DNA from 2 places in the Streptomyces sp. NPDC056479 genome. Region 1 is predicted to be linked to the other one. Evidence: riboswitches for the same ligand, from Rfam matches in the RefSeq annotation. Region 1 holds a riboswitch; the other holds the start of a gene.
What was found. A riboswitch is a leader RNA that binds a small molecule or an ion and turns the genes downstream of it on or off. The one in region 1 is predicted to bind glycine.

Region 1 (4,412 bases):
ACTCGGCGATGCCCATGGCGCAGGCGCGTCGGCTGGCGCCGAACGCCGCGTATCTCGTGCCGCGCTTCGGGATCTACCGCGACACCAGCGAGCAGGTGATGGCGCTGCTGCGCGAGCTGTCACCGCTGGTGGAGCCGCTGAGCCTGGACGAGGCGTTCGTGGATCTGGAGGCCGGGGAAACGGCCTGGGACGAGGCGTCGGCGCGGCTGGTGGGGACGAAGCTGCGCGCCGACATACGGGCCGCCACCGGGCTGGCGGGGTCGGTTGGGCTGGCCGCGTCCAAGATGCTCGCGAAGATCGGCTCTGAGCAGGCCAAGCCGGATGGGCTGGTGGTGATCGAGCCGGGGACCGAGCGGGCGATGCTCGGGCCGATGTCGGTGCGGACCTTGCCCGGGGTGGGGCCGGCGACCGGCGACCACCTGCGGCGGGCCGGGATCCATACGGTCGAGGAGATCGCCGAGGCGGGTGAGGACGAGCTCGTACGACTGCTGGGGAAGGCGCATGGGCACGCCCTGTACGCGATGGCTCTGGCCCACGACGAGCGACCGGTGGTCGCCGAGCGGGAGACCAAGTCGGTGTCGGTCGAGGACACCTACGACGTGGACATTCACGACCGGGTGCGGGTGGGTTTTGAGGTGCAGCGGCTGGCCGACCGCTGTGTGCGGCGGTTGCGCGGGGCCGGGCTGTCCGGGCGGACGATCGTGCTGAAGGTGCGGCGCTACGACTTCTCGACCTTGACCCGGTCCGAGACCTTGCGCGGGCCCACGGATGATCCGGCCGTGGTGCGGGAGGCCGCCGCGCGGCTGCTGGATTCCGTGGACACGACGGGAGGCGTGCGGCTGCTTGGGGTCGGGGTGAGCGGGCTGGCCGACTACACGCAGGAAGATCTGTTCGCTCAGGCTGCGGGGGTGCGGATGGAAGAGGCGGCGGAGGACGGTGAGGAAGAGGCCGCGGTGGCGCGACGGGCCGAGGGCGCGGCCGAGCGGCGGTGGCATGCGGGGCACGATGTGCGGCACGCCGAGTTCGGGCACGGGTGGGTGCAGGGGAGCGGGCTCGGGCGGGTGACGGTGCGGTTCGAAACGCCCAGGTCGGAGCCGGGGCGGGTCCGCACCTTCCGGGTCGATGATCCGGGGCTGGAGGCTGCCGAGCCGTTGCCTTTGGTGGAGGGCAGGCCTGGGAAGGGTGGGGGAAGCGGGGGGCCAGGGGCCGGTGGGGGAGCCGGTGCTGGTGCTGCTGATGGGGGTTTGGGGGCGGGGAGTCGCCTGTGATGCCCGGGTAGGGCGGTGGGGGCAGGCGAGGGCCATGGACCGCCCGCGGTGGGGTTCGGTTCGCCTTGGCGGGGCCTCACCCGAAGCGGGGCTTCCCCCGATGCATTTCGAGCACGGCGGACTGCCGGCGCGCACTCATGACCAGGCCAGCGACACGATCGCCCGCAGCTGTGCCCCTACCGGGGCGCTGACGTGTGGGTGGAAGTCGGCGTGCGGTGCGATGCGTGTGGCTGCGGTGGCTCTGTCCCGACTGGTGAGAGGCGGCCGTGTGGCGGCTGCCCGGGGTCAGGGATGCGGATGAGTGGTCCTGGGGCCGTTGTTGTCGGGGTCCTCCCTGCCTGCCAAGTTGCCGAAGTCCCGGTCGGGGGGTGGGGGCGAGGCTGCGACGTCCAGGCCGTAGTGGTGGTAGAGCTGGAGTTCTTGTTCCGGAGAGAGGTGGCGGCCCACCCCGAAGTCGGGGGCGTCCTTGATCAGGGTGCGCTCGAAGGGGACGTGGAGGGTGCCCTCCACCAGTTCGCTGGGCTCCAGGGGGACGAAGGCGTCCCGGGAGAACAGGCCGGTGCGTATCGCCGCCCATTCCGGCACTCCGGTCGCGTCGTCGAGATAGACCTCGTCGATCGTGCCGATCTTGGTGCCGTTGCGGTCAAAGGCCTTGCGGCCGATCAGATTGCGCGGATCGATGTCGGTCTGCACGGGCCCTCCACTTGGTCGCAACTCATCCGTAAGCACTACGAAAAGGCACATTGGGATGTGCGGCCACTCGAAGGGGCGTGCGTTGACCTCGCTGGTAGGCTTGCAGACGGCTGCTGACCCCGTGCGGGAGAGTCCTCCGGACACCACCGGAGGCGCCGAAGGAGCAAATCCTCCCCGGAATCTCTCAGGCCCACGTACCGCACGGACGAGGTCACTCTGGAAAGCAGGGCGGGTGCCGACGGCTTCCGCCCTCACCGACGGTGAAAGCCGGGAGCCCTTGGGCGCCCCGGTGAAGCTCTCAGGTTGAGATGACAGAGGGGGAGGCCGTCCGGGTACCCGCGCCATGGTGCCCCTCGAAGGTCGTGTCAGACCAGGAGGCCTCCGCAATGACCGCCCATCGCATTCCGCTCTCCGAGCTCGAGCAGGGTATTCCCTTCGAGCAGCGTCATATCGGTCCTGATCATGAGGCTCGGGCCAAGATGCTCGCCCAGGTCGGATACGGCTCGCTCGACGAGCTCACCGCCGCAGCGGTGCCGGACGTCATCAAGAACGCCGACTCTCTTGATCTGCCGGGAGCGCGTACCGAGCCCGAGGTGCTGGCCGAGCTGCGGTCGCTCGCCGACCGCAACCAGGTGCTGGACCCGATGATCGGGCTCGGCTACTACGGCACCTTCACGCCGCCGGTCATCCTGCGGAATGTCATGGAGAACCCGGCCTGGTACACCGCCTACACGCCGTACCAGCCGGAGATCTCGCAGGGACGGCTCGAAGCCCTACTGAACTTCCAGACCATGGTCGCCGAGCTCACCGGGCTGCCGACCTCCGGTGCCTCGCTGCTCGACGAGGGGACCGCGGCGGCCGAGGCCTTGGCCCTGTCCCGGCGCATGGGCAAGAACAAGAAGGGCCTGTTCCTGGTCGACGCGGATGTCCTTCCGCAGACCATCGCCGTGATCGAGACCCGTGCCGAGCCGACCGGTGTGGAGGTCGTGGTCGCCGACCTCAGCGACGGCATCCCGGCCGAGATCGCCTCGCGTGAGATCAACGGCGTGCTGGTCCAGTACCCGGGTGCCTCCGGTGTCGTACGGGATATCAAGGCCGTCATCGACCAGGCCCACGAGCTCGGTGCCCTCGTCACCGTCGCCGCCGATCTGCTCGCGCTCACGCTGCTGAAGTCGCCCGGTGAGCTCGGGGCGGACATCGCGGTCGGGACGACGCAGCGGTTCGGTGTGCCGATGGGCTTCGGCGGGCCGCACGCCGGATACATGGCCGTACACGAGAAGTTCGCGCGCAGCCTGCCGGGGCGGCTCGTGGGTGTGTCCGTGGACGCCGACGGGAACAAGGCTTACCGGCTGGCGCTCCAGACGCGTGAGCAGCACATCCGGCGGGAGAAGGCGACCAGCAACATCTGTACCGCTCAGGTGCTGCTCGCCGTGATGGCCGGGATGTACGCCGTCTACCACGGGCCCGAGGGGCTCAAGGGCATCGCGCGGCGGACCCATCGGTACGCCACGATCCTCGCCGCGGGGCTCACGGCCGGTGGGGTCGAGGTCGTGCACGGCTCCTACTTCGACACCCTGACCGTGCGGGTGCCCGCGAAGGCCGCCGAGGTCGTCGCCGCCGCCCGGCAGAACGGCGTCAACCTGCGCCTCGTCGACGCCGACCACGTGTCCGTCGCCTGCGACGAGACCACCGCGCGGGCCCAACTGGGCGCCGTATGGACGGCGTTCGGCGTCGAGGGGGACATCGAGGCGCTGGACGCGGCGACCGAGGACACCCTTCCGGACGCGCTGCAGCGCACCGACGACTACCTCACCCACCCCGTCTTCCACCAGCACCGCTCCGAGACGGCGATGCTGCGCTACCTGCGCAGGCTCGCCGACCGTGACTACGCGCTCGACCGCGGCATGATCCCGCTGGGCTCCTGCACGATGAAGCTCAACGCGACCACCGAGATGGAGCCGGTCACCTGGCCGGAGTTCGGGCAGCTGCACCCCTTCGCGCCCGCCGAGCAGGCGCAGGGCTATCTGACGCTCATCCGTGAGCTGGAGGAACGTCTCGCCGAGGTCACCGGCTACGACAAGGTGTCGCTCCAGCCGAACGCCGGGTCGCAGGGTGAGCTCGCCGGGCTGCTCGCCGTACGCGGGTACCACCGGGCCAACGGCGACGAGCAGCGCACCGTCTGCCTCATCCCGTCCTCCGCGCATGGCACGAACGCCGCGAGCGCCGTGATGGCCGGCATGAAGGTCGTCGTCGTGAAGACCGCCGAGGACGGCGAGATCGACGTCGAGGACCTGCGGGCGAAGATCGAGAAGCACCGGGACGAGCTGTCGGTGCTGATGATCACGTACCCGTCGACGCACGGTGTGTTCGAGGAGCACGTCGCCGACATCTGCGCGCAGGTGCACGAGGCCGGCGGGCAGGTGTACGTCGACGGCGCGAACCTCAACGCGC
Region 2 (4,412 bases), on a different contig from region 1:
GGCGCGAAGTTCTCGGAGGCGATCATCTCCAGGGTGGACTGCTGACGCTCCAGCTCGGCGTCGAGCGCGGCGGCGATCGCCGGGTCCAGCTCGTGCAGGGGTGCGTTCAGAAGGGACTTGTCAGACATGGGGGCAGACATAAGGGATACGACTCCTCAGCCGGCGGTGTGGGTGACGTACTCGTCGGCGGAGAGCAGGTCGGCCGGCTCCTCCGTGATCCGTACCTTGAACAGCCAGCCGCCCTCGAAGGGCGCGGAGTTCACCAGCGCCGGGTCGTTCACCACGTCCTCGTTGATCTCGGTGATCTCACCGGTGACCGGGGAGTACAGGTCCGACACGGACTTGGTCGACTCCAGCTCGCCGCAGGTGTCACCCGCGGTCACCGTCGAGCCGACCTCGGGGAGCTGGGCGTAGACGACATCGCCGAGCGCGTTGGCCGCGAACTCCGTGATGCCGACCGTCGAGACGCCGTCCTCGGCGGCCGACAGCCACTCGTGCTCCTTGCTGTAGCGCAGCTGCTGGGGGTTGCTCATGGCCTGAATTCTCCTGTACGCGCGGGAGTGGTGGTGAATGGGGGACTGAGGGAAACGTGTCTGAGCAGCGGAAATGTGCGCAGAGTCACGCGCTCGCCGCTGTCAGTCTCTACTTCTGGCGTTACTTCTGCCGCTTGTAGAACGGCAGCGCGACGACCTCGTACGGCTCATGGCTGCCGCGGATGTCCACGCCGACTCCGGCCGTGCCCGGCGCCGAGTGCGCGGCGTCGACGTACGCCATGGCGATGGGCTTGCCCAGGGTGGGGGAGGGCGCGCCGGAGGTGACCTCGCCGATGACCTCGCCGCCGGCGACGACCGGGTACCCGGCACGCGGGACGCGACGCCCCTCGGCGACCAGGCCGACCAGGACGCGCGGGGGGTTCGCCGAGGCGCGGGCGGCGGCCTCGGTCAGCGCCTCGCGCCCGACGAAGTCGCCCTCCTTCTCGAACTTCACCACCCGGCCGAGCCCGGCGTCGAAGGGGGTGAGGGAGGTCGTCAGCTCATGGCCGTACAGCGGCATCCCCGCCTCCAGGCGCAGGGTGTCGCGGCAGGACAGTCCGCAGGGGACCAGGCCGGCGCTCTCGCCCGCCTTGGTCAGCGCCTGCCACAGCTCGACGGCGTGCTCCGGCTTCACGAACAGCTCGAAGCCGTCCTCGCCGGTGTAGCCCGTGCGGGCGATGAGCGCGGGGACGCCGGCGACGGTGCCGGGCAGGCCGGCGTAGTACTTCAGGCCGTCGAGGTCGGCGTCGGTCAGCGACTTCAGGATGCCCGGGGACTCGGGGCCCTGTACGGCGAGCAGCGCGTACCCGTCCCGGTCGTCCCGCACCTCGGCGTCGAAGCCGGCGGCACGCTCGGTGACCGCGTCCAGCACGACCTGGGCGTTGGAGGCGTTGGCGACGATCATGTACTCGGTCTCGGCGAGCCGGTAGACGATCAGGTCGTCGAGGATGCCGCCGTCGGCCTGGCAGATCATGGTGTAGCGGGCGCGGCCGACGCCGATCGAGGCGATGTTGCCGACGAGGGCGTGGTTCAGCAGGTCGGCGGCCTGCGGGCCGGTGACGGTGATCTCGCCCATGTGGGAGAGGTCGAACAGGCCGGCCCTGGTGCGTACGGCGTTGTGCTCGTCGCGCTCGGAGGCGTAGCGCAGGGGCATGTCCCAGCCGGCGAAGTCGGTCATCGTCGCGCCGAGCGAGCGATGCAGGGCATCGAGCGCGGTACGGCGGGGTTCAGTGCTGCTCATCGGACGGATGTCTCCCAAGGCATGACGGGCGAGGTCGTTCCTCCCCATCTGTCATCGGAACCTGAGAGGTTCGCCACGACCGCCACGGGGACGATCACGGGTTGCACCTTGGGTGGAGCCACGCCCGTTCTCGAAGAGTGGGGCGGCTCGCTTTTCAGATGTGCCTCGCCCGCGCGGTAACGGGGCCTGAGAGATTCAAGGGAGGGACTTGCTCCTTCGGCGCCCCAGCGATGCACTGCTGGGGACTCTCCCGCGCGGATTCAAACGGCCGGTATGCAGTTGGCGCGCACATCATTGCATGCCGGGCCCGGTCGGGGGCAGGCCATGTCTGTAACCGGCTTGTGGCAGGAAGCGAACGAAAAAGGAAGAGATCCTCTATTACCTTCTCTTTACGCTCAGTGGGGATGGGGAATCCTGACCCCGGAGGAGGACGATGACGGTGAACCGCACCACGGCGTATGCGACGACCTCGGGCCTTGCGCTGCCCAAGCAGCCCGCCGCCCCGGCCGCCGAGGCCCGCGCCATGTGCCCCGCGCCCGTGGTCCGTGATCTGCGCGAGCGCTCGGGCCACAGCCCGCACGCGCTGCTCTTCGGTCCCAAGGACCTCGTCGTCATCACCGGTCTGCCCGGCAGCGGCAAGTCCACGCTGATGCGGCGGACGGTGAAGGGCACCCGTATCGACTCCCAGGACACCCGGGACCGCTGGGACGCCCGGATGCCGGGCTTCCTCCCCTACGCCTTCTACCGCCCCCTGGTCCGCCTCGCCCACTACGCCGGACTGCGCCGCGTCCTGCGTACCGGCGAGGGCGTCGTCGTGCACGACTGCGGGACGCAGACCTGGGTGCGCGCCTGGCTGGCCCGCGAGGCCCGCCGCCGCGGCGGCACCCTCCACCTGCTGCTCCTCGACGTGACCCCCGGTACCGCGCTGGAGGGCCAGCGAGAGCGAGGCCGAGGCGTCTCGCGCTACGCCTTCCTACGCCACCGCACGGCCGCCTCCCGCCTGCTGCGCTCGGTGGCCAAGGGCGACCTGCCACCGGGATGCGGCTCGGCGGTACTGCTGGACCGGGACGCGGCGGATGTGCTCCGGCGGATCGGGTTCGCGGGCTGAGTGGCCCCGGGCGGGCGGGCGGCTCTCGGTCGGCGCTGCCGCCCCGCACTGCCTCGGAGGACTGTCGCCGACGCGGCGAGGTGTCTCGCGGTAGGCCTTTCTGCGCCATCGCGGGCCGGCTGGTGTGCCGGGTCGGGGCGCTGCGGACCGGGTCGCGGGGTGGCTGTGAGCGGGAGCGGGCGGTCGTTGGCGGTCGGGCTGCCCCGGTCTGGCTGCCTGTCCGCTGCGCCCGGCCAGGATGTGGCGGATCGGGTTCACGGCGTGAGAGGCCCCGGCCGGGGCGAGCGGCCGTCGGTCGGGGCTGCCGCCTCGCACGGCCTCGGAAGGCTGTCGCCGACGCGGCGAGGTGGCTTGCGGTAGGCCTTTCTGTGCCATCGCGGGCCGGCGGCTGGGCCGGGTCGGGGCGCGGCGGGTTGGGATCACGAGGTGAGTGCCGTAAGCGGGGCCGAGCGGCGGTAGACGAAGGCGTCCGGGTGGTGGACGGAGTGGTGGGCTGACCGGTCGTATTCGGTGGATGACCGCCCGTAGGGCTGCGTCGGTCGGACACCGGCTAGCCTTTTGGGTCTCAGACGTGGTTCACAGCAGGCGGTCACACAGATGGACTTCGCAGCGGATCTCCCCGCGGACTTCCCGGCATCGGCACACCCCCATCCGCACGGCGGTTGGCCCGGCAACGAGTTGGAGGAGGTGCTCTCGGCCTCCCTCGGCCTGCCCTCGGCGGGCGGGAGGATCCTCGAGGTGCTCGGCCGCAGCTTCGTCTGGGTGCCCCTGCCCAGCGGCGGCGGCCCGCACAGCGGCCCGCTTGACCTGCCCACGGTGGAGATCGAGGGCCAGGGATACGTCCCGGTCTTCAGCTCCGAGGAGCAGTTCCGCCAGGTCGTCGGCGCCCACATGTCGTACACGATCGCCCCGGCCGTGGAGTTCGCCCGCGGTCTGCCCCCGCACCTGGGCATCGCCCTGAACCCGGACGGCGTGGTCGGCGTCCCGCTGCCCCCGGCCGCGGTCGCCGAGCTCTGCCGGGTGGGTCGCACCTCGCTGGACGGCCTCACCTCCGGCGGCCGCGTCAAGCTCTACGAGCCCAACTGGCAGGACGACCCGATCGACTTCCTCGCGGCGGCGTCGGCCACGTTCGCCGAGACCGGCGTGGTCACGACGGCCCGTCGCTGTCTGGCGGCCGTCGAGACGGCCGACCCGGTGATGTTCATCGGCGTGGAACTCTCCCACTGGGAGGGCGACTTGCGCGCCGCACCCATGGACGCCCTCGCCCGCGCCCTGAGCCGCGCACCGGTGGCGTGGCCGGTCAACCTGGTGCTGCTCGACGTGGCCCAGGACCCGGTGATCGAGTGGATGCGGGCGAAGGTACGGCCCTTCTACCAGCGAGGCTAGGCGAAGCGCCCCGACAGGGGCGCGGGGAACTGCGCGAGCAACCACGAACGACCCGCGGCCGCGCTGTGGCAGCAAGTTCCGAGCTCCTGGCCGGGCTTAAGCTAGGGGCACAGTGCGGGCAAGGTGTTGTACGGAGGGGCGGTAG

Region 2: another riboswitch for glycine. It lies ahead of gcvT (glycine cleavage system aminomethyltransferase GcvT); the one in region 1 lies ahead of gcvP (aminomethyl-transferring glycine dehydrogenase).

Annotation. Positions count from the first base shown of each region.
Region 1 is NZ_JBHTRZ010000011.1:416,598-421,009, reverse strand. It holds gene ACFQ6S_RS37700 (DNA polymerase IV) at 1-1,268, shown strand, start outside; gene ACFQ6S_RS37695 (PRC-barrel domain-containing protein) at 1,554-1,961, opposite strand; glycine riboswitch at 2,076-2,171, shown strand; gene gcvP (aminomethyl-transferring glycine dehydrogenase) at 2,348-4,412, shown strand, end outside.
Region 2 is NZ_JBHTRZ010000007.1:229,528-233,939, forward strand. It holds gene glyA (serine hydroxymethyltransferase) at 1-128, opposite strand, end outside; gene gcvH (glycine cleavage system protein GcvH) at 156-533, opposite strand; gene gcvT (glycine cleavage system aminomethyltransferase GcvT) at 655-1,773, opposite strand; glycine riboswitch at 1,938-2,036, opposite strand; gene ACFQ6S_RS27340 (AAA family ATPase) at 2,207-2,881, shown strand; gene ACFQ6S_RS27345 (enhanced serine sensitivity protein SseB) at 3,479-4,267, shown strand.